DNA from 2 places in the Neorhizobium sp. NPDC001467 genome. Region 2 is predicted to be linked to the other one. Evidence: riboswitches for the same ligand, from Rfam matches in the RefSeq annotation. Region 2 holds a riboswitch; the other holds the start of a gene.
What was found. A riboswitch is a leader RNA that binds a small molecule or an ion and turns the genes downstream of it on or off. The one in region 2 is predicted to bind S-adenosylmethionine.
Positions count from the first base shown of each region.

Region 1: linked by a shared signal. The riboswitch ahead of metA (homoserine O-acetyltransferase MetA) and the one ahead of ACQKKX_RS16635 (O-succinylhomoserine sulfhydrylase) in region 2 are both predicted to bind S-adenosylmethionine.

Region 1 covers NZ_JBNNPS010000004.1:104,026-114,704, forward strand. The annotation lists gene ACQKKX_RS10785 (ABC-F family ATP-binding cassette domain-containing protein) at 1-23, opposite strand, end outside; gene ACQKKX_RS10790 (thiamine diphosphokinase) at 32-682, opposite strand; gene ACQKKX_RS10795 (hypothetical protein) at 786-959, opposite strand; SAM riboswitch at 1,114-1,191, shown strand; gene metA (homoserine O-acetyltransferase MetA) at 1,250-2,176, shown strand; gene ACQKKX_RS10805 (aldose epimerase family protein) at 2,299-3,318, shown strand; gene ACQKKX_RS10810 (exopolysaccharide biosynthesis protein) at 3,319-3,972, opposite strand; gene ACQKKX_RS10815 (DUF2076 domain-containing protein) at 4,092-4,760, opposite strand; gene ACQKKX_RS10820 (Bax inhibitor-1/YccA family protein) at 4,789-5,502, opposite strand; gene ACQKKX_RS10825 (anti-sigma factor family protein) at 5,527-6,300, opposite strand; gene ACQKKX_RS10830 (sigma-70 family RNA polymerase sigma factor) at 6,287-6,832, opposite strand; tRNA gene ACQKKX_RS10835 (tRNA-Gly) at 6,960-7,034, opposite strand; tRNA gene ACQKKX_RS10840 (tRNA-Gly) at 7,274-7,348, opposite strand; gene ACQKKX_RS10845 (prolyl-tRNA synthetase associated domain-containing protein) at 7,599-8,123, shown strand; gene trxA (thioredoxin) at 8,181-9,200, shown strand; gene ACQKKX_RS10855 (LON peptidase substrate-binding domain-containing protein) at 9,312-9,986, shown strand; gene ACQKKX_RS10860 (Trm112 family protein) at 9,992-10,180, shown strand; gene ACQKKX_RS10865 (ubiquinone biosynthesis hydroxylase) at 10,232-10,679, opposite strand, start outside.
Region 2 covers NZ_JBNNPS010000009.1:49,473-60,151, reverse strand. The annotation lists gene ACQKKX_RS16645 (Hsp33 family molecular chaperone) at 1-416, shown strand, start outside; gene apaG (Co2+/Mg2+ efflux protein ApaG) at 553-945, opposite strand; gene ACQKKX_RS16635 (O-succinylhomoserine sulfhydrylase) at 1,098-2,294, opposite strand; SAM riboswitch at 2,341-2,419, opposite strand; gene ACQKKX_RS16630 (2'-deoxycytidine 5'-triphosphate deaminase) at 2,500-3,591, shown strand; tRNA gene ACQKKX_RS16625 (tRNA-Gly) at 3,650-3,723, shown strand; gene ACQKKX_RS16620 (Thivi_2564 family membrane protein) at 3,970-4,131, opposite strand; gene ACQKKX_RS16615 (glycosyltransferase) at 4,244-6,175, opposite strand; gene ACQKKX_RS16610 (transporter substrate-binding domain-containing protein) at 6,389-7,186, shown strand; gene ACQKKX_RS16605 (LexA family transcriptional regulator) at 7,200-7,874, opposite strand; gene ACQKKX_RS16600 (response regulator) at 8,127-8,783, opposite strand; gene ACQKKX_RS16595 (hypothetical protein) at 8,940-9,365, opposite strand; gene ACQKKX_RS16590 (DUF952 domain-containing protein) at 9,476-9,817, shown strand; gene ACQKKX_RS16585 (quinone-dependent dihydroorotate dehydrogenase) at 9,820-10,679, shown strand, end outside.

The DNA.
Region 1 (10,679 bases), on a different contig from region 2:
AGTTTGAGGATAGGAGGTGCCATGAGGCCGCTTATGCTCCGGAAAAATCTTGGGGACGCGCAAGGATCATCGCCTTGCCCCGTTTGAGATGGAAAGCGACCGGTCCTTCCGCAACGTTGGAAACCGTGCGTGAAGAGCCATAGGCCAGCGAAAAGTCATTCAGGGGATATCGGGCACCGACGATATCAAGGCCGGTCAGGGAGGAAAACCCGAGAACCGAAAACAGCGCGCCGGGCGGAAGGTCGATCGTCTTGCTGCCGGCCAGAAATGGCGTCGCCTCCTCTTCGCCGGAGACAAGAACAACATCGATCCCCCGTTCCGCAAGCGCCATGGCATGGAGAAGATGCTGGAGCGCATGGTCGCTCCGTTCACCGCCCAGCGAACCTACAAGGATCAATCTCGTCGCACCACGCGCCAGTGCCTCGGCTGTGGCAATCGCGCCGTCTGTCTCGTTCTTGCCGACCGGAAAAGTCTGGCGTTCCACTCGCGACCATTGTTCCGCAAGGGCTGAACCGGCGGAATCAAAATCCCCGACCCATAATTCGGGGGTAAGACCGAGCGGCTGCGCATGCCGCATGCCACTGTCAGCGGCAATGACGCGGCTGCCCTTCACCATGTCTTTCAGACGGTCGGTAACGCTCAGTGTGCCGCCGAGCAAAATGGTGAAGGTGGAAGAGATCATACGCCAGCCCATAGCGCAAAGATGGCGTCAGGCAAAGCACCCATGCGGGCCAACGATGGCCCCCGAAGGCACAAAGGCGAAGTGGACGCGGATCGCAACCTTGCTATTGCGACGTGCTGACACCGTAAACTGCAATAAACAGGTAGAGGCAGAAGGCGGCAATCGCGAAGGCGGCCAGAAAAAAGACGAAGCCTCTGCCCATTTTCGCCTTTTGGGCCCGCGCTGCCGGCGGTTCGGTCTTGTCCTGCAAGCTGTGTTCGTCTTCCGGTCTGTTCATCGTCATCTCCTTTCGCGCGGTGGCAATGCAACAGATCGCAGCGAGGATGGTTCCAAGATAACCAGCGCGGGTATGGTCGCCGCCCACCATTGGGGCGCCATAAGGGTCATTTTTGCTGCCATTGACGCCACGGCCGGCAAGGATTATCTAAAATGTCGAACTTCGTGGTGATTTGGCCGGCCGGCTTGCAGCCACGTTAAAAAAGTCGCTAAAGGGCCGCGAGGAATAGGTACTCCCCACGGACCGGTCTGCGATTTTTTGCGGCCGGTTTTTGTTTTGTGGGTTCCGACATGCCGATCAAGATTCCCGATACCCTGCCTGCCTTCTCGACCCTTGTCGAGGAAGGCGTGCGCGTGATGACCGAGACCGCCGCCGTGCGGCAGGATATCCGCCCGCTGCAGATCGGTCTCCTGAACCTCATGCCCAACAAGATCAAGACCGAGATCCAGATGGCGCGCCTCGTCGGTGCGTCCCCGCTGCAGGTGGAGTTTTCGCTGGTCCGCATTGGCGGGCACAAGGCGAAGAACACCTCGGAAGACCATCTTCTATCCTTTTACGAAACGTGGGAGGAAGTGAAGAACCGCAAGTTCGACGGTTTCATCATCACCGGCGCCCCGGTGGAGCTGCTGGCTTACGAGGACGTCACCTACTGGCAGGAACTGAAGCAAATCCTCGACTGGACCCATACCAACGTCCATTCCACGCTGAACGTCTGCTGGGGTGCGATGGCGGCCATTTATCATTTCCATGGCGTGCCAAAGCACGAACTTAAGGAAAAGGCGTTCGGCGTCTATCGCCACCGCAATCTTGCGCCGGCCTCTGTCTATCTCAATGGGTTTTCCGACGATTTCCAGGTGCCGGTGTCACGCTGGACGGAAGTCAGGCGCGAGGACCTTACCAAGGTGCCGGAACTCGAAATCCTGATGGAATCTGACGAGATGGGCGTCTGCCTCGTGCATGAAAAGAAAGGTAACCGTCTCTACATGTTCAATCACGTGGAATATGATTCCACGTCGCTGGCCGACGAATATTTCCGCGACGTCGATGCCGGCATTCCGATCAAGATGCCGCATGACTATTTTCCGCACAATGATGCGGACCTGACACCGCAGAACCGCTGGCGCAGCCATGCGCACCTGTTTTTCGGCAACTGGATCAACGAGATATATCAGACCACCAGTTACGATCTCGAGGAGATAGGAAGGGATCGCGATTGAGGGTAGTGGCGCAACCACGAACATCCCGTCGCAAGATTTTCATAACCGTGGATAGGCGTAAGCCGTTGCGAAGACATTCGAAATAAGCCAGTTTGCTGTCTCAGGCTGAGGGAGCTGCTGACATGATTGCAGGCGAACGCGAGGTTTTCGGGCACACGTCGAAGGGGGAGGCCGTCCATCGCGTGACGCTTTCCGGCGGCGGATTGACCGCGAAGGTGCTGACCTGGGGTTCGGTTATCCAGGACCTGCGGCTCGAAGGCCATGACGCGCCGCTGGTGCTCGGTCTCAATACGCTCGACGACTATCTGCGGTACTCGCCCTATTTCGGCGCGACCCCGGGCCGTGTCGCCAACCGCATCAGTGCCGGCAGTTTTCCGCTCGACGGGGTGGAATATCAGCTGGAGCTCAACGAAAACGGTCTTGGTCATCTGCATGGCGGCAGCGACGGCATTGCCCGGCGCAACTGGACGATCGTCGATCTTTCCGCCGACCGCGTCGTGCTGTCGATCATCGATGCCGATGGCCGCGGCGGCTATCCCGGCAATTGCACGATCACGGCCACCTATCAGCTGAGGCAAGATGGCGTTCTTTCCGTCGTCTACCAGGCCAGCACGGACAAGACGACCATCTGCAACCTGTGCCAGCATTCCTATTTCAATCTCGACGGCAACGACACGATCCTGGACCACCAGATCATGCTCGCCGCCGATCATTATCTCCAGGTCGACGACATGCTGATGCCGACGGGTTCGCTGATCCCGGTCGCCGGCACCGACTTCGACTTTCACCAGATGCGCCCGATCCGCCGACAGGTCGGTGGCCAGCAGCTGCGTTACGACCATAACTTCTGCCTGTCGACCGAACGGGTGCAAAAGCGCAGCGTGGCGTTGGCACGCAGCCTCCATTCCGGCGTGACACTGGAAGTGCGCACCACCGAACCGGGTGTGCAATTTTACGCCGGTGACAAGCTGAACGTGCCGATCTCCGGCATTGGCGGTCGCCCCTATGATGCTTTCAGCGGCTTCTGCCTCGAAACGCAGGTCTGGCCGGACGCCGCCAACCATCCAAGGTTCCCGACCGCGGTGCTGCGGCCGGGCGAGACTTTGCGACAGGAAACGGACTACGTGTTTTCGCGCAGCTGATTACTGGAACAGCGTGAGCAGAAGGTAGATGGCGCTTTCGACCATGGCGTAGACGACGCCCGCCACAACGCCCAGCGAAACCACGCCGACCGCGCAGCCGGCAATCGTCCATAGTCCGTCCTTCTCCAGGATGCCGAAGGCAATGACACAAAGCGCCAGCGCCGGCAGCATGTTGCCAAGCGGGATCGGCAATGCCAGCACGAGCGCCAGGATCAGGCACAAGCCACCCATCAGCCGTTGGGCGAGCGGCGCGGCGAAGATCTTGAGCCGCGGGCGAAGCATGGTCTCTGCTTTCATGATCCATGGCTGCGTCCTGGCAAGCATCGCGGCAAAGTCGGTTCGCGCCATCGAACGGTCGGCGATCATCCGCGGCAGCCATGGTCTCAGTCCCAGCATCAGTTGCGCCGTCAGAAAGATCAGCGGAATGCCGAGAACGGAAGAGGTTCCCGGTGGCGTCGGAATGCAGTTGGGAACGGCAAAGACAAAAATCAGCGCCGCGATGGCACGGTCATTCATGCCGGCGAGGATATCGGAAAGGGAAATGCGCGACCGATTTTCGTCACCGGCAAGATTGCCAAGAATTTCGGAAAAGCGCTGAGCGCGTTGCTCCGCATCGAGATCTTCGGCGCTGTCAAATTTTTCGTCTGCGGCCATCGGGTCCAGAGATAGGTTTATTGCGGCCGATGCGTGGCTTGTAAGGGAAAGAGGTAACAGAAAAAAGAAATGGCCGCGGGCAGGCGCGGCCATTTTGGATGGCGGAGGCGAAGGCCGGATCAGAAATCCATGTCGTCGCCGCCGTCGTCCATGCCCGTATCGGCATCCTCGACGGGCTGTTCCGGTTCAGGCGTCGGAGCGGCCGTTTCGGCCGCCTGCGCCTCGTTGCCGCCCATCATGCCGGCAATCGCATTGCCGAGCAGGACGCCGCCGGCCACACCCATGGCCGTCTGGGCCGCACCGGCAAGAAAGCCGCCGCCGCCCATGCCGCCGCCAAAGCCGCCGCGCTGTGCGGCACCCGGGCGACCCCATGGACCACTCGGCTGTCCCGCCGGCTGGCCGTTCTGATCGCCATAGCCGTTCTGCATCTGGCCCTGGTTGCCGTAAGCGCCGACAGTCGGCTGCGCCGGACCGCGATAGGCGGCGTTTCCGGCCGGCTCGTGGCGCGGCTGGCTGCTGCTGCCGAACAGGCCGGAGAAGAAACCGCCGCCGCCGGCCGGTCGTGCCGAGGCCTGGTGTTCCAGTTCCTCGATGCGACGCTGGGCAGCTTCGAGCGCCTGTTCCTGCACGACGATCGTCTGCGCCATGAAATAGGGCGCTGCGGGCTGCGAGGCGACGCGCTGGTTGATAAAGGCTTCGGCCTCGCCGTCCCGCGGTCCGGTCTGGCCTTCCACCTGCTTCAGCTTACCGAACAGGCCGTCGATTGCATGGCGGTCGTTCTGGTCCATGAAGAACACTCCCTCTGTTCGGTCTGTCTTATTCTTCGCGCTGGCCGGTGAAGTTCAGCAGCAGCTGGAAGATGTTGACGAAGTTCAGGTAGAGCGACAGCGCACCCATTACGGCCATCTTCTGCTGGCTCTCCTGATCGTAGTTCTCGGCATACTGTTCCTTGATGTTCTGGGTGTCCCACATGGTCAGGCCCAGGAAGACGATGATGCCGATGACCGAGACTGCGAACTGCAGAGCGGTCGAGCCAAGGAAGATGTTGACGATCGAGGCGATCATCACGCCGATCAGGCCCATGATCATGAACGAGCCGAGCTTTGTGAGGTCACGCTTGGTGACATAACCGTAGAGGCTGGTCGCGCCGAACATGGTGGCGGCGATGAAGAAGGTGCGGGCGATCGAGGCACCGGTGAACACGAGGAACACGGAGGCGAGCGACAGGCCCATCACGGCGCAGAAGATCCAGAATGTCATCTGGGCGGAGGCCGCCGACATCGACTGGATCTTGAACGAGAAGAAGAAGACGAAGGCAAGCGGTGCAAGCATGACCACCCATTTCAACGGGCTCGAGAAGATCGGCACGTAAAGTGCCGGCGTGGTGCCGACGATGAAGGCGACGATGCCGGTGATGACCAGCCCGAGACCCATGTAGTTGTAGATGCGCAGCATGTGCTGGCGCAGGCCCTCGTCGAAATCCGCACGGGACTGGACGGAGGAATTGTAGCCGAAACGGGGCGTGTTCATCAAATTGCTCCTCTTGTGATTGGTCTAGTAAAGGGTGTCGGCGAGGGTTTGTGCCTCGTCTCTCAATCGGTCGGACCTGTCTGTTTCGGAGACGAGCGCATAGGCGACGTCACCGATCTGCCAGTAGGAGGCCTGGACGCCGGAGGACCGGGTCAGCGCCGCCTGCTGGACGGCGAAATTGCCGGGACGCACGGCAAACAGGGAAAGCCGTTCGCCGCCATTGCGCAGGATCGTCACCTCGACGCTCGGGCCGAAGGCGGATGGAAAGATCTGGACATCCTTCACCCGCCAGTCCGCCGGGATTTCCGGCATGACGATAGCGGTCGCCGACCGGATGCCGGCGGTGTCGTAACTCGTCGCCTCCGTCTGCGACGGCATGGTTTCGCGCAGCTTCGACGTCGTATGGGCGGTTATGGCTGCGTCGACGAAACTCGGCGCCGGAGTCGAGGCTTCGACCGTGCTCGGAGTGAACGGTCCGATGGTGCTGTTGGCAACCCAGCCGGCGCCCAGAAGCATTGCGATAGCCGCAGCGCGCTGCAGGGAATGAATGATCCGGTGGCGTGACAGCGCCCCTTGCAGGCGGCGTGCCGCATCGCGCGTCTCCGGCCGGCCGTGAATGGGGGCGGTCGCGAGCGCCAGACGCAATTCGCCGCGAATGGAACGGTCGGCCATCACCGTCGCGGCAATTTCCGGCCGCCGCGAGAGAAAGGCTTCCACCTCGATCCGGCGTGCGGTGTCGAGCTGGTCGTCCACATAGGCATCGATATCGCTGGGCAGGATCGGGTCAACGGGTTTCATCGCGTCCGCCTTCAATGATCTTCAGGTGACTGGCTGTGACATCGCGTCGGCCCTCCTCGAAAGCGCGCAGCTTTTCGCGCGCTCGAGAAATCCGCGACATCAACGTGCCAACAGGAATGGAGAGGGCCGATGCAGCATCCTGATAGGAAAGCCCCTCGATCGCCACGAGATGCAGCGCGTCACGCTGCTCGTCGGGCAGGGCATGGAATGCCTCCCGCAGCTGCCTGAGGCGGATCGAATGGTGCGGATCCCCCTGCTCGACAGTGTCGGTCAGATAGGCCGCATCGTCATGACGACGATCGAGCGACTTTGCCCGACGCAAGCGGTCGATATGGGTGTTGTGAACGATCGACAGCAACCAGTTGCGCAGATTGCCGCCGGTCCTGAACGTTGCCTTGCGTTCATAGGCACGCACCAGCGCGTCATGCACGAGGTCTTCCGCATCGTCCGGATGGCGGACCAGCGAACGCGCATAGCGGCGCAGGCTCGAAAGCTGCGCCAGAACGTCAAAGGGCTGTCGTTTGCTGCTCATGACCGGATATACGCATGCCGGAGATGGTTTATTCCGCGCTACGCAATTTTTTTTCGCGGTCGAGACGAACCACCAGTGCGACGCGCACGCCGTCTACGCAAGAGATACTGTGCTGAAACGAAAGAAATGGAGCGGGTGAAGCGATTCGAACGCTCGACCCTAACCTTGGCAAGGTTATGCTCTACCCCTGAGCTACACCCGCTCATATCCACCGGTCCGGGGTAGTTATGCTGAACCGTGGGCCGCATCGCTGCGACGAAGCGGTGTATCGCTCAAAGCATTTTCAAATGCAACACCTTTGTGACGCAGGTGAAGCATTTTTTACGGCGGCGTATGTGGCTGATTTTTTGCGTACGCTAGGCGCAGAGGCAAGCCGGCAGTGCCCCGAAAGAAGTCAGCGGCTTGAAGCCGTTTCCGATAGCATTCGTTGAGAAGAGAAAATGGAGCGGGTGAAGCGATTCGAACGCTCGACCCTAACCTTGGCAAGGTTATGCTCTACCCCTGAGCTACACCCGCTCATATCCACCGGTCCGGGGTAGTTATGCTGAACCGTGGGCCGCATCGCTGCGACGAGGCGGTGTATCGCCCAAACCATTTTCAAATGCAACAGGGAAATTGCAGGTGCGCGAAGAAAATCGTTCCGGCTCGGAGGCTTCGGATCTGCCGTCGGGGAGGACGGGCTGACTGGTTGATGTGGGTCCGGGCTCTTGTTGGGTGCGAGAGCGCTGTCTAAGGTCTGGAAGACAACAAAACGGAACCGCATGACATGACAGAGATCGCGCCGTCCACAACACCGCCTGCCACCGCCGAAGATCTTTTCCGGTTTCTTGACGGTCTCGGCATCGCCCATACGACCAGAACCCACCCGCCGGTCTTCACCGTTGCGGAGTCTGAAAGTCTGCGTGACGAAATTCCCGGCGCTCATACCAAGAACCTGTTCGTAAAGGACAAGAAGGACCGGTATTTCGTCGTCACCGTCGAGGAGCGTGCCGAGGTCGATCTCAAGAACGTGCACAAGATCATCGGTGCATCCAGCCGCGTGTCCTTCGGCAGACCGGAAAAGATGGTCGAGTTTTTAGGCGTCGTCCCAGGTTCCGTGACGGTCTTTGCCGCCTTCAACGATCGCCAGCACAACGTCACATTCGTAATCGACGAAGCTCTGATGGCGTATGACATCATCAACGGCCATCCGCTGTCGAACGACGCGACGACCTCGGTTGCGACATCGGATCTGATGCGCTTCTTCCAAGCCACCGGGCATGAGCCGCTTGTCTTGAATATCACGGGCTGACATACGATCTTTCCGGCCTACATAGAGAAGACGAAAGACGCTTTGCGGGAGACCATCATGAGCGACACAAACAATCCTTACGGCGGCAGCCAGTATGGCGGCTCCTACGGTCAGTCCTACGGCGGCCAGGGTGGCGCCTCGGTTTCCTATGGCGGCGCTACGGCCCCCGCGGCTCCATCTCCGGCTTCCGCGCCAGCCGGGGACGTCATCGTCGATACGACGACGGCCGCCTTCACCAGGGACGTGCTGGAAGAATCCCGTCATCGTCCGGTTCTGGTCGATTTCTGGGCGCCCTGGTGCGGTCCGTGCAAGCAGTTGACCCCGGTCATCGAAAAGGTGGTCAACGAGGCGGCCGGCGCGGTTCGTCTGGTCAAGCTCAATATCGACGACCATCCGTCCATTCCAGGCCAGCTCGGCATCCAGTCGATCCCGGCCGTCATCGCTTTTGTCGATGGTCGACCCGTCGATGGTTTCATGGGCGCGGTGCCCGAAAGCCAGGTCCGCGAATTCGTTGAGAAGCTTGCCGGTCCTCCCGGTGCCGATCAGGCTGCCGAGATCGAAGCCGTGCTTGCCGAGGCTGAGGGCCTGCTTGCTGCGGGACAGGTTCAGGAGGCGGCGCAGCTCTATGGCGCGGTTCTACAGGCCGATGCGCAAAACCCAAAGGCTGCCGCCGGCATGATCCAGTGCCTGCTGGCGCTGGGCGAGACCGGGCGTGCGTCTCAGATGCTCGCCTCGCTGCCGCAGGAAATGACCGCCGATCCGGCAATCGTGGCTGTAAGCACCAAGCTTGCGCAGATCGAGGAGGCCCGCAAGCTGGGCGATCCCGTGGCGCTCGAACAGGCCCTTGCCGCCAATCCGGACGATCACGAAGCGCGCATGAACCTTGCGAAAATCCTCAATGTGCAGGGCGAGCGCGAAGCTGCGGCCGACCATCTGCTGACGATCATGCGCAAGGATCGCGGTTTCGACGATGACGGCGCGCGTCGCCAGCTGCTGCAGTTTTTCGACGTCTGGGGGCCTAAGGATCCTGCCACGATTTCGACACGCCGCCGTCTCTCCTCCATTCTGTTTTCCTGAGCGGATTTGGCACTTGCGTTTAGCCATGACCGCCCCACATTACCCGTGAGGCGGTCAGCAGGCATGAAACACAGCCGCAGGAGGCACCGCCGGTACTTCCGGAGGTTAGGCATGCATGTTGGCAACGCGCGATATCTGAAACTCGAGGATTTGCCTGAGAAAATCCCCGTCTTTCCGTTGACCGGTGCGCTTCTTCTACCCGGCGGGCAACTTCCTCTGAACATTTTCGAACCCCGTTATCTGGCCATGTTCGATGCGGCCATGTCGGGCGACCGTCTGATCGGCATGGTCCAGCCCGCCATGGGTGAACACGAGGGCGAGGAGGGCACGAACCCGGCGCTGAGCCATATCGGCTGCGTCGGTCGCATCACCTCCTTCGGCGAGACGGGCGACGGGCGCTACATAACCTCGCTCAGCGGCATCTGCCGTTTCCGCCTGATCGAAGAAATGGGCGATGGCCATCCCTTCCGGATCTTCAAGATTTCCCCCTTTCTCTCCGACCTGACCGATGATGACGAGGGCTCGGTCGACCGGGGCGCCTTGCTGCGGGTGTTCCGTGCCTATCTCGATGCCAACAAGCTGGAAGCCGACTGGGACAGCGTGGAGCGCGCGGGCAATCGGACGCTGGTCAATTCGCTGTCGATGATGTCGCCTTTCGGCCCGGCTGAGAAGCAGGCATTGCTGGAAGCTCCGGATCTGAAGTCCCGTGCCGAAACACTGATCGCCATCACCGAAATCCTTCTGGCGCGCGGTTTCGGCGAAATCGAAACGACAAGGTTGCAATAGAACCGATGGACGAAAGACTGAGCAAGGTCGATCCGCGACTGCTTGAATTGCTGGTCTGTCCGCTTTCAAAGGGACGGCTGGTGTTTCGGCGCGATACCAATGAGCTCGTATCCGAAGGCGCGCATCTCGCCTATCCGATCCGCGACGGCATTCCGATCATGCTGGTTTCCGAAGCCCGCAGGCTGGAAGACTAAAAATGACTTCGTCTTCCCCGGGCTGATCGAATCGCAGCAAGACGCAGCGGTTCAGATTGCCTGTCCCGCCAGAAGGCGCGGGCCGCTTTTTTCCGATGTGCCGGCCGCTTCGCCGATGAAATAGGATTTCAGCCCGGGCAGACGTTCGACGATGCCGAGCCCCAGATCGCGGGCAATCCGGATCGGTCCGACATCGTTGGAAAACAGGCGGTTCAGCACGTCGGTCGTGACGCCCATCCGGAACGTGTCGAAGCGGCGCCAGGACTGGTACCGTTCCAGTACGGTGAGTGCGCCGATATCCAGGCCGAGCCGGTCGGCTTCGACAACGGTTTGCGCAAGAGCCGCCACATCCTTGAAGCCGAGATTGAGGCCCTGGCCGGAGATCGGATGGATGCCATGGGCGGCATCGCCAGCCAGCGCGAAGCGCGGCGCCACGAAGGCGCGCGACAGGGTGAGGCCAAGGGGAAAGGCCTTGCGACCACCCAGCACCCGCAGTTCC
Region 2 (10,679 bases):
GGCGGGCCGGCGGCATCGTTGCGCAGTTCCTGCCGCAGGCGCCCGAGCGTATGCGCCAGCCGGATCTGCATGGCGGCGATGGTGATGAGCGCGAGGCCGAGGACCATTCCTTGGACGACGCCTGGTCGGAAGCCCGCATGCTGGTCGAAACCGTCGATACCGACGAGCTGACCGATCCGCAGGTCGGCATCGAACGGCTTCTCTATCGGCTGTTTCACGAGCGCGGCGTGCGCATCTACGATCCGCAGACGGTTTTCGACCGTTGCAGCTGCTCGCGCGACAAGATCAAGAGTGTGCTTTCTGGCTTTACGGCGGAAGAGATCGACGCCAGCCAGGAGGACGGCCAGATTGCCGTCAGCTGCGAATTCTGCTCGACCACCTATCGGTATGATGTGGCGGAATTTGCAGTGGCGTAAGGTCCTGACGGCTTCGGCGACGGAAGGGTCGCAACCCTCTCCACCATCCTCCTCGGGCCTGCCCCGAGGATCTGCACCGGCGTGCTGCGATTGATGTGATTGGATCCTCGGGACAGGCCCGAGGATGACAAACACATCAGTTCAAAATCCGCAAATGCCCCGGTGAATCCAGCGAGAACGCTGGAATGTTGACGATCATGGTCTCGCCGTCGTCGGTTTCCATCTGGTAATGGCCGAACATCATGCCCGAAGGCGTGTCGAGCGGGCAGCCGGAGGAATATTCGTAACTGTCGCCGGGTTTCAAATGCGGCTGCTCGCCGACGACACCCAGACCCTCGACCTCGTCGACCAATCCGTTCTCGTCGGTTATGTGCCAGTAGCGCTGCACCAGTTTCACCGACCGTGACGAGTGGTTGGAAATGACGATGCGGTAGCCCCAGACATATCGGCTATCGTCCGGATCGGATTGCTCCTCCAGATAATAGGGCTCGACCGCCACTTCGATATCTTTCGTTCGCGCACTATACATGCCCGATACACCTCACGCTGATACTATCCGTATCGTATAGAGCGTGGCTGACGTCAAGAAATCCCGGCCGCAGAGGGCATTTGCGGCCGGGATTCCGTATATTAGGGATAACTGCCATGGTAAATGGCGGGCTTTTGACGCAAAGCTGATATTTACGCGGAAATTTTCGACAAAGCCTGCGCAAAATCCTCGATCAGATCGTCCGGGTCCTCGATGCCGGCGGAAAAGCGGACCGTGCCTGCGGAAATGCCCAGTTCGGCGCGCGCCTCATCGGTGAGGTTCTTGTGCGTCGTCGTCGCCGGGTGGGTGATGATCGAGCGCGTGTCGCCGAGATTGTTGGAGATCGTCACGACCTCCATGGCGTTCTGCAGCTTGAATGCCGCCTCCTTGCCGCCCTTCAGCTCGAAGGCCACCAGCGTCGAGCCGCCCGTCATCTGCTTGGCGATGATATCGGCCTGCGGATGGTCCTTGCGGCCCGGATAGATAACCCTGGCGACCTGTCTCTGCTCGGCCAGGAAATCGGCGATGCGGCCGGCGTTTTCGGTCTGCTGCTTCACGCGGATCGGCAGGGTTTCGAGACCCTTGATCAGCGTCCAGGCGGTGAACGGCGACATGGCCGGGCCGGTATGGCGGTAATAATCTTGCAGATGCTCCGTCACCCATTCCTTGTCGGAAAGAATGACGCCGGCCAGACTGCGGCCCTGTCCGTCGATATGTTTTGTCGCGGAATAGACCACCACATGCGCACCGAGTTCCAGCGGCTTCTGGAAAAGTGGGGTGGCAAACACGTTGTCGACCATGACGCGGGCGCCGATCTGGTTGGCAAGGGCCGCCACGCCGGCAATGTCGATCACTTCCAGCGTCGGGTTGGTCGGGCTTTCGAGGAAGAACACCCTGGTGTTCGGCTTGATCGCCTTTTCCCAGTTTTCGAGGTAGCGGCCATCGACCAGCGTGCATTCGATGCCGTAACGCGGTGCCAGCGTCTCGACCACCCAGCGGCAGGAGCCGAACAGGGCGCGGGCGGCAACAATGTGGTCGCCGGCCTTCAACTGGCACAGGAGCGCTGCCGTGATCGCGGCCATGCCAGAGGCAGTGGCGCGGGCTTCCTCGGCGCCTTCCAGCGCGCACATGCGCTTTTCGAACATGTCATTGGTGGGGCTGCCGTAGCGGGCGTAGATATAGCCCTCTTCCTCGCCCTTGAAACGTGCTTCCGCGGCTTCCGAGCTGTCGTAGGTAAAACCCTGCGTCAGATAGATCGCTTCCGACATCTCGCCATATTGCGAGCGCAGCGTGCCGCCATGCACGAGTGTCGTTGCCGGGCGCCAATTCTTGTTGGGAGTTTTGCTCATGGACTGACCACCTTCGTGATACAAAAAAACCGGCCGCAAAAGCAGACCGGCTTTCATCCCGGTCTTTTTAGCCACTTGTTTAACGTGGCTGCAAGCCGACCGGCCAAATCACCACGGGATAAAACCGGCTTACGCCTCGCTCCGGCTTGCGTCAATGGCCTTGATTTGGTTTTGTCCGCCATTCAAGGCGAAGGGCTTTTTGACAATGATCAGGACGACCGGAATTCTGGCTGACCGCGCAATCTCGGCGCTGTTCGAGACGAGACGTCTTGTCTCCGAGCGCCCGCTCGACAGCGATCAGATCCAGCCAGCCAGCCTCGATCTGCGGCTTGGCGCCAAGGCCTTCCGGGTCCGCGCGTCCTTCATGCCGGGTCCCAACAGCCTTGTGTCCGACAAGCTCGACCGGTTGAGCCTGCATGTCGTGGATCTGTCCGAAGGTGCCGTTCTGGAAACCGGCTGTGTCTATATCGTGCCGTTGATGGAGCGTCTCGATCTACCGTCCGACATGTCCGCTTCGGCCAATCCAAAGAGTTCGACCGGCCGGCTCGACATCTTCACCCGCGTCATCACCGATTATGCCCAGGAATTCGACAAGATCCCTGCCGGTTATTCCGGGCCGCTCTATCTAGAAATCTCGCCGCGCACCTTCCCGATCGTCGTGCGCCGGGGCTCGCGCCTGTCGCAGATCCGCTTCCGCATCGGCAATGCGCTGCTCGGCGAACCGGAACTGCTGACGCTGCACAATGACGAAACCTTGGTCGCCTCGCAGCAGCCGAACGTGTCAGGCGGCGGCATCGCGCTGTCGATCGACCTGCGCGGCGATGGACAAGGCCTGATCGGCTATCGCGGCAAGCACCATACGGCCGTGGTCGATGTCGACAAGAAGGCCCAGCACGACATCTTCGATTTCTGGGAGCCGCTCTACAGCCGCGGCCGAAACGAACTGATCCTCGATCCGGACGAGTTCTATATCCTCGTGTCGCGTGAGGCCGTGCATGTGCCGCCGCTCTACGCCGCTGAAATGACGCCTTTCGATCCCCTGGTCGGCGAATTCCGCGTCCATTATGCCGGTTTCTTCGATCCGGGCTTCGGCCATGAAGCCGCCGGCGGTCGCGGCAGTCGCGCCGTGCTCGAAGTGCGCAGCCACGAAGTGCCGTTCATCCTCGAAGACGCACAGATCGTCGGCCGGCTGGTGTATGAACACATGCTGGAAGCGCCGCAAGGCCTTTACGGCGCGGGACTGGGCTCGAACTATCAGGCGCAGGGGCTGAAATTGTCGAAACATTTCCGCAGCTGATGCTGCAGCGAAGCGGCTTGACAGTCCGGCTCATCTGTTGGAAGGCTAGATGCTGCAGGCGGGTGTAGCTCAATGGTAGAGCAGCAGCTTCCCAAGCTGAATACGAGGGTTCGATTCCCTTCACCCGCTCCAGCGTCTGCGCCGTCGTCTTCCTGACACAATCCGCATCTATATGTCTCTGCATCGGCATTGCTGATGAGCGCTGAAACATGTTCGCCGCTCGCAATTGCCGCGTCGCTCAAGACATTTGACCACGGATGTACTGGCAGGGTTGGTAAGCGATGATGAGGAAGGTCGGTGCGGTTTCGCCCCGGCCTTTTTTGTTGCTTTGAATTGTCAGCTGGGCATAGCAGCCTCAGCGTAAGCCGCGGTCGCGGATCAGAATACCGCCAGATAGCGCAGCAGCGAGATGATGCCGATCAGGATGACAATGACCTGCACGATCTGCTTTGCGCGGCCGTCGATCGGCAGGCGCTGCAGCAGATAAAGCACCAGAACGATGACGAGGAATGTGATCAGAATACTGATGAGAACCGACATGAACTTTCTCTCTCCATTTTAAACCCGCCTGTCCCAGCGGGTGACGCGGGAGGTTTCGATAGCGCCGCGGTGGAACTCATTCCCTCCGTCACGATGGGAAAGTGAGCCGGGTCTACTTCGCCGTCCCGATGGGGGCATCAACGGGACGATGCGGCGTTTTGTTCCAGAAAAAAGGTTTTATCCTCAATTCGTTGACTGCGCGCCAGGCGGCCAGAGAGGTCATCATCCAGTAGAGCGGTACCGCCACGCACCGCCAGCCGACCAGACGCTTTTCGAGCCCGGTCATCGAACGGAAGCCAAGCAGGACGAAGAGGCCGTAGCTTCCCAGAATATTGAGGAGATCAAGGGCGAAGAGCGGCTGGGTAATGAAAGCTTTGGCCGCTGCCGCATCGCCGCTGATGGCAATAATGCCCTGCAGGACCGAGAGGAGGAGAAGCGGATGCAGAAGTGCCGATACCAGCATGCCGCCGACCATCAGATGGAAGACCAGTGCACCCATACCTCCCATTTCGGCAATGTGGGTGCGGGGATGACGGGTGGCAACGAGCCAGGTCTGGACCCAGCCCTTGTACCAGCGGGTACGCTGGTTGAGCCATTCGGCTGCGGTGGTCGGCGCATCCTCCAGCGTGTGTCGGAAAAGGGTCGCAGACCGATAGCCGTGACGGTAGAGCCGCACGCCGAGATCGGCATCCTCGGTCATGTTGAACGGATCCCAGCCGCCGACGGCGATCAGGGCCGAGGTGCGGAAGTGATTGGATGTGCCGCCAAGCGGCATCGGCAGCCGATAGGCGGCGAGCATGGGCAACATGGCGCGAAATAGCGCTGCGTACTCGACCGCAAACAGCGCGCTCAAGAAGGATGCCCGTGCATTGGTGATGACCAATGGCGCCTGCAGGCAGGCAAGATCCCCGCCATCGCGGCAGAAACGGGCATGCGCCTCGCGCAGCTGCTGCGGATGCGGCCGGTCCTCGGCGTCGTAAATAACGAGATATTGGCCGCGCGCACCGCTTAGCGCATAGGTCAGCGCCTTTGGCTTGGTGCGCGGCTGGCAAGGCGGGACGCTGACGATTTCGAAATGCGGCCGAAGCGAAAGGGCATTGAGCGCGGCAATCGTTTCCTCATCGTCGCCTTCGCAGACAAGCTTGATGTCGAGCAGCGAGGCTGGCCAGTCCAGCCGCTCCAGGCTTCGAACCAGCTGTTCGGCAACCGCTGCCTCGCGGTAAAGCGCCACCATCACCGTATAGACCGGCAGGTCGGGCTGCCTGCCGACCAGGTTGTCCGTCCGTGCCGGAACCAATGGTGGCCGCAGAATGCGTTTGTCGTGGGCGAGGGCGGCGATCCGTATCGCGAGAGACGAAAGATACAGCAGCGACAGGGTAAGGTGCAGATAGATCAGCGTGGTGTTCTGGCCGATCAGCAACGCCATGGCGAGCAGGACGACGATACAGCCCGCCATGAACCCCTGGGTTCCCGACAGAACGATGCGGGCGGAGGAATGGCGATGGGTCTCGAACAGGTGGGCAACGGTCGCCCTGACACGTCGCGCCGCACCGGCCTGCCATACGGCGGCGCGGATCTGCGACGGCGCGGCGATCACCAGCCCCTGACGCAGGGCCGGCAGCCGATCGAGCAATGCGGCAAGATCCGCAAGCCGCGCCGCCTCGGGCGCGATGGCCACCTGTGGTGAATGCCTGGCATGCTGCAGCCGGATTTGGTTCGGCCGCAGCAATTGCACGTCAAGCGTGTCGCTGTCCGCCACGGCGCAGGCGCCGATACGGTCGATGAAGGGGAGGCGGAGGTAGCGCGCCATGGCCGCAAAATAGGCTTGTTCGCGGATCGTGCCATCGACCAGCAACTCGGCTTCGATACAGGTCCCGTTCGCATCCGCCCTCTTGGCAAACCGTTCGATCAGCGGTTTTCCGAACCCAAGGCCCGCCATGGCCCTGCTCTCGTCGGTTTGCTGTAGGGGTGCGGGTGCGGCATTGGCGCTGATAGTATTGGTGTTGGACGCCGCCGACCCATCAAAATATTCCCCCGTGCGCATGGTTCTGCTAAACCCCACTTCAGAATATGTCCGGCCGTCCTGTTTGAGATCATAGAGATGCACGCATTGGTTACATCCCTCAAAAGACGGGGGGCTAGGACGGAACGCCCTGCCATGTTCAAGGTGCTTTGCGCAGCGCTTGTCCAAGCTTCGTTTGCCCTTGCTGCCCTTGTGCTGACGGCGCCCGTATTGGTCACGTCCGCCCAGGCCCAGATGCCCGCGATATCGCCTGCCGGCAGTGAAAACGACCTGCCGGTCCTGTCCGACGCGCGCGAGCGCCTGCCGCGGCCGGATCTTTCCGGCGTCGCGCGCATACGCGTTCTCCTGACTGTCGATTTCCCGCCCTTCAGCTTCGTCGATCAGACCGGCCGGCTGACCGGTTTTCACATGGATTTCATCCGAGAGATCTGCGCCGAGCTGAAGGTGGAGGCGAAATGCCAGATCCAGGCGCTTCCCTATGCAGAGCTTGCACCAACGCTGGAAAAGGGCGCAGCCGAGGTCGTGCTAGCCGGCGTTTCCGTAACGCCGGCGTTGCGACAGACCTTCGCGTTCTCGCGACCCTATCTCGTTTTGCCGGCCCGTTTCGCCGTCAATAGCAAGATCGCCGTCACTGGCCATGCCGGTTCCGCCCTGTCCGGCCGTCCGGTAGGGGTCGTTGCCGGCACCGTGCACGAGGCCATGCTGAAGGGCTTTTTCCCAAAATTGTCGGCGCGCCCGTTCGAAACACCGGAAGCCATGCTGGAAGCCCTGAAAAGGGGTGAGCTCGATGCCGTCTTTGCCGATGGCCTGCGTCTGCCTTTCTGGGTCGCCAGCGAGGCATCGGCTGGCTGCTGCAGGCTTTTCGATGGGCCCTACCTGTCGCAACGCTTTCTTGGCGAAGGTCTGTCGGCCATGTTTCGTGGCAATGACACGATCCTGCCCGCCGCTTTCGACAGCGCCGTTGCAGCCCTGTCGCGCAGCGGCCGGCTTCAGGAAATCTATCTGCGCTATTTCCCCAACGGACTTTATTGAAGCGCGGTTGAGCCTACTGGCTGGCCCAGATGATGCGGGCGATCCACTCGATCTCGCTGATATCGAATATCCGGTTGGGATGGGCCGGGTTGAGCGAATTGAGTTCGATGGATTTGGCGCTCTGGCGCAACAGCACCTTGGCCATGACCTCGCCCTCACGGGTCTTCACCACAACGCGGTCGCCGCGCCTGACCTGCGCGCCAGGCTCCACGATCAGCCGGTCGCCGTCCCGGTAAAGCGGCAGCATGGAATCGCCCTGCACTTCCAGCGCGTAGACGGCGCCGCTGGCAGGCGCTGCCGGGAAATCGACCACGTCCCAGCCCTGTCCGGCCGGAAAGCCGCCGTCATCGAAGAAACCGCCGGCGCCTGCCTGCGCGAAACCAAGCAGGGGGACGCCGTTTGAATAGGCTGCCCGGCGATCCGTTGGCAATGCTTCAAGGACCGGGCGGCTCGCCTGATCCGGTCCGAGATAGGACAGGAACTGATCGATACTGGACCCCGTCGCCTCCAGAACCTTGGCGATCGATTCCGTCGAGGGCCAGCGCATCCGTCCGTCCGGCCCCTGGCGCTTGGACTTGTTGAACGACGTCGGATCGAGGCCGGCCCGGCGGGCAAGGCCCGACGGGGTCAACTGGTGGCGTTCGGCGAGCGCATCGAGCGCGCTCCAGATCGTCTCGTGTGACAACATCGTTTTCAAAATCCTGCCGCGCATCGGCACCCGCCGTAGGCGGCGGCAGCGCAACGTCGCGATGGCCTGTCCTCATTGGCGCGCCCGGGAGAGGCGGCCGGTCGCCGTCAAACCCGGTCCTGTCCGGGACTTGTCGGGTTGCGCCCTGCTACCCGCGCACCGCATCCATACGGGTCCGAAGCTAGCCAAAACCGGTGACAGAGTAAAGACGGAAAGGAATAAAATCCTGCATTGTCGTCTCCGGCTTATGTCTCAGGCGACCAGCGCGAGATTTACCTGCCCGAGCTTGATCACCGCTTGGGTCCTGCTGTCGACATTCAGTTTGAGGAGGATGGCCGAGACATGCGCCTTGATCGTCGCTTCCGATACGCCGAGCGCAAAGGCGATCTGCTTGTTCAACAGCCCCCTTCCGAGCATGGTCAGAACCTTGCTCTGCTGCGGCGTCAGCGTCTTCATCCGTTCCATCAGTTCCGTCATGGCCGGATCCGCGGTCGCCTGGTTACGTGCGTCTTCGTCCTGCAGGCCGGTCCACAGACCGCCGGCCAGCACGGTATCGATGGCCCTGCGGATGTCTTCCAACCCGGCGGATTTGGAAATGAAGCCCGAAGCGCCGATGTCGAGCGCCCGGCTGATCGTGGCATGGTCGTCGCTGGCGGATACCACGATGACCGGCAGGCTTGGGAATTCGCGGCGCAGCGCCGTCAGTCCGGAAAAGCCGGAAACACCGGGCATGTTGAGATCGAGCAGCATGAGGTCGATATCGAGATGATCGCTGGCCGCCTGGCGCGCCGTCAGGAAATCGCCCGCCTCGATGATGGTCGGGGCCTCGCCGATATCGTTGACCGCTTGCCGGAGCGCACCGCGAAACAGCGGGTGATCATCCGCAATGATGATGGTGAGTGTCTGCATGCCCACGCCGCCTCCCAACAGCATAGTCTGCCTCGTCTCATACCGATATTTCTAATACTGCCGGCTGTTCAGCACAAGTCCCCGAAGCGCGGAGGATCTTCAACGCTCACGCTTGCTGGCAGGGTTGCATATGGGGCCGGCTCAGGTCCGGTCCGTTCATGTCCGATCCGGCGATGCCTGACGTTCCTCCTGCCGGAATTCCTCGACAAGGCCGAAGAAGCGTCGCATGAACCGCTCCATGATCGACAGCGTGGTCTCGATCTCGTCCTCCGATGGCAGGCCGGGCTTGGCGGCAGCGGTGCTCTGCCGGCTCTCCAACGCGGTCACGCGTTTCTCCAGCAGTTCGAGTTCTTTTTCGTAAGCCGCGCGCTCGTCCGCGGCCATGCGGCAGGCCAGTTGCCCGCCTTCGTCGCGGCACAGGGTCAGCGCACCGCTTTGCGTGTCGAGGCGCACGAAACCGCTTTCCGTCTTTTCCAGCTGAAACCTATTCTGGCTGCCTTCCTGGGCGAAAACGGCAGATGGCATTACAAGAACCGCCGTCACGCCCGCAAGGGCTGCAAGTGTCGGGATGCGTAGGACCATGTCCATCTCCTGTCTTATGAAAACCGTGTGGCTCAAGGGCGACCTTCGCCATGGACAAACCGATGCCTTTGCGGCACATCCTCGCTCGACAACCACCACCGGGACCGACAATGAGCGATGTAATCTACAAGATCGTGACGCAGGCCCTCTGGCTCGATGCCAGGGGAAAAGGCGTTTTTGATGGCGCGGCGGTCGATCTTGCCGATGGTTACATCCATTTCTCCGCCGCTGACCAAGTGCAGGAAACCGCGAGCCGACATTTTGCCGGCCAGACCGATCTCGTGCTCCTGGCAGTGGATGCCGACCGGCTGGGCGACAGCCTGGTCTGGGAGCCATCGCGAGGTGGCGCGCTCTTCCCGCATCTTTATGCCCCGCTCGCCCTTGATGCCGTGATCTGGGAAAAGCCGCTGACCCTCGGCGCCGACGGCCGACACCAGTTTCCGGAGTTGTGACGATGATCGACCTTCTGAAAAGCGTCACCCGCCGCGGTCTGTTCCTGCTCGATCCTGAAGTCGCTCACGGATTGTCCATCTCGGCGCTGAAGTCGGGTCTTGTACCCGCATGCGCGGCGCGGCCCGATCCGCGCCTGCGCGTCAGTCTCGCCGGTCTCGAATTTCCAAATCCGCTCGGTCTGGCCGCGGGTTACGACAAGAATGCGGAAGTGCCGCAGGCCCTGCTGAAACTAGGTTTCGGCCATGTCGAAGTCGGAACGCTCACACCGAAGGCACAGCCCGGCAATCCCAAACCGCGCCTGTTCCGGCTCGTCGAGGATGAAGCGGTCATCAACCGCTTCGGTTTCAACAACGAAGGCCACGACCCGGCTTTTGCCCGCCTGTCGTCGATCCGGCGCGGCGGCATCATCGGTGTCAATATCGGCGCCAACAAGGACAGCGCCGATCGCATCGCCGATTACGTTGCCGGCATCCGCCGCTTCGCCCCGGTCGCGTCCTATTTTACCGCCAACATTTCCTCGCCCAATACACCCGGCCTGCGGGACCTGCAGGCGCGTGAAAGTCTTGCAGCACTGCTGTCGGCCGTGATCGCCGCGCGCGACGAGGAGGCCCGAAAGTCCGGCCGCACGGTCCCGGTGTTCCTGAAGATCGCGCCGGACCTGACGGAAGAGGGGATGGACGACATCGCTGCCGAGGTGCTCGCGCATGCGCTGGATGGCCTGATCGTCTCCAACACCACGCTGTCGCGCGATGGCCTGCGCGACCAGGCCCAGGCGGGCGAGGCGGGCGGCCTTTCGGGCAAGCCGCTGTTCGCACGCTCCACCGCCGTTCTGGCGCGTATGCGCAAGCGGGTCGGCGCACA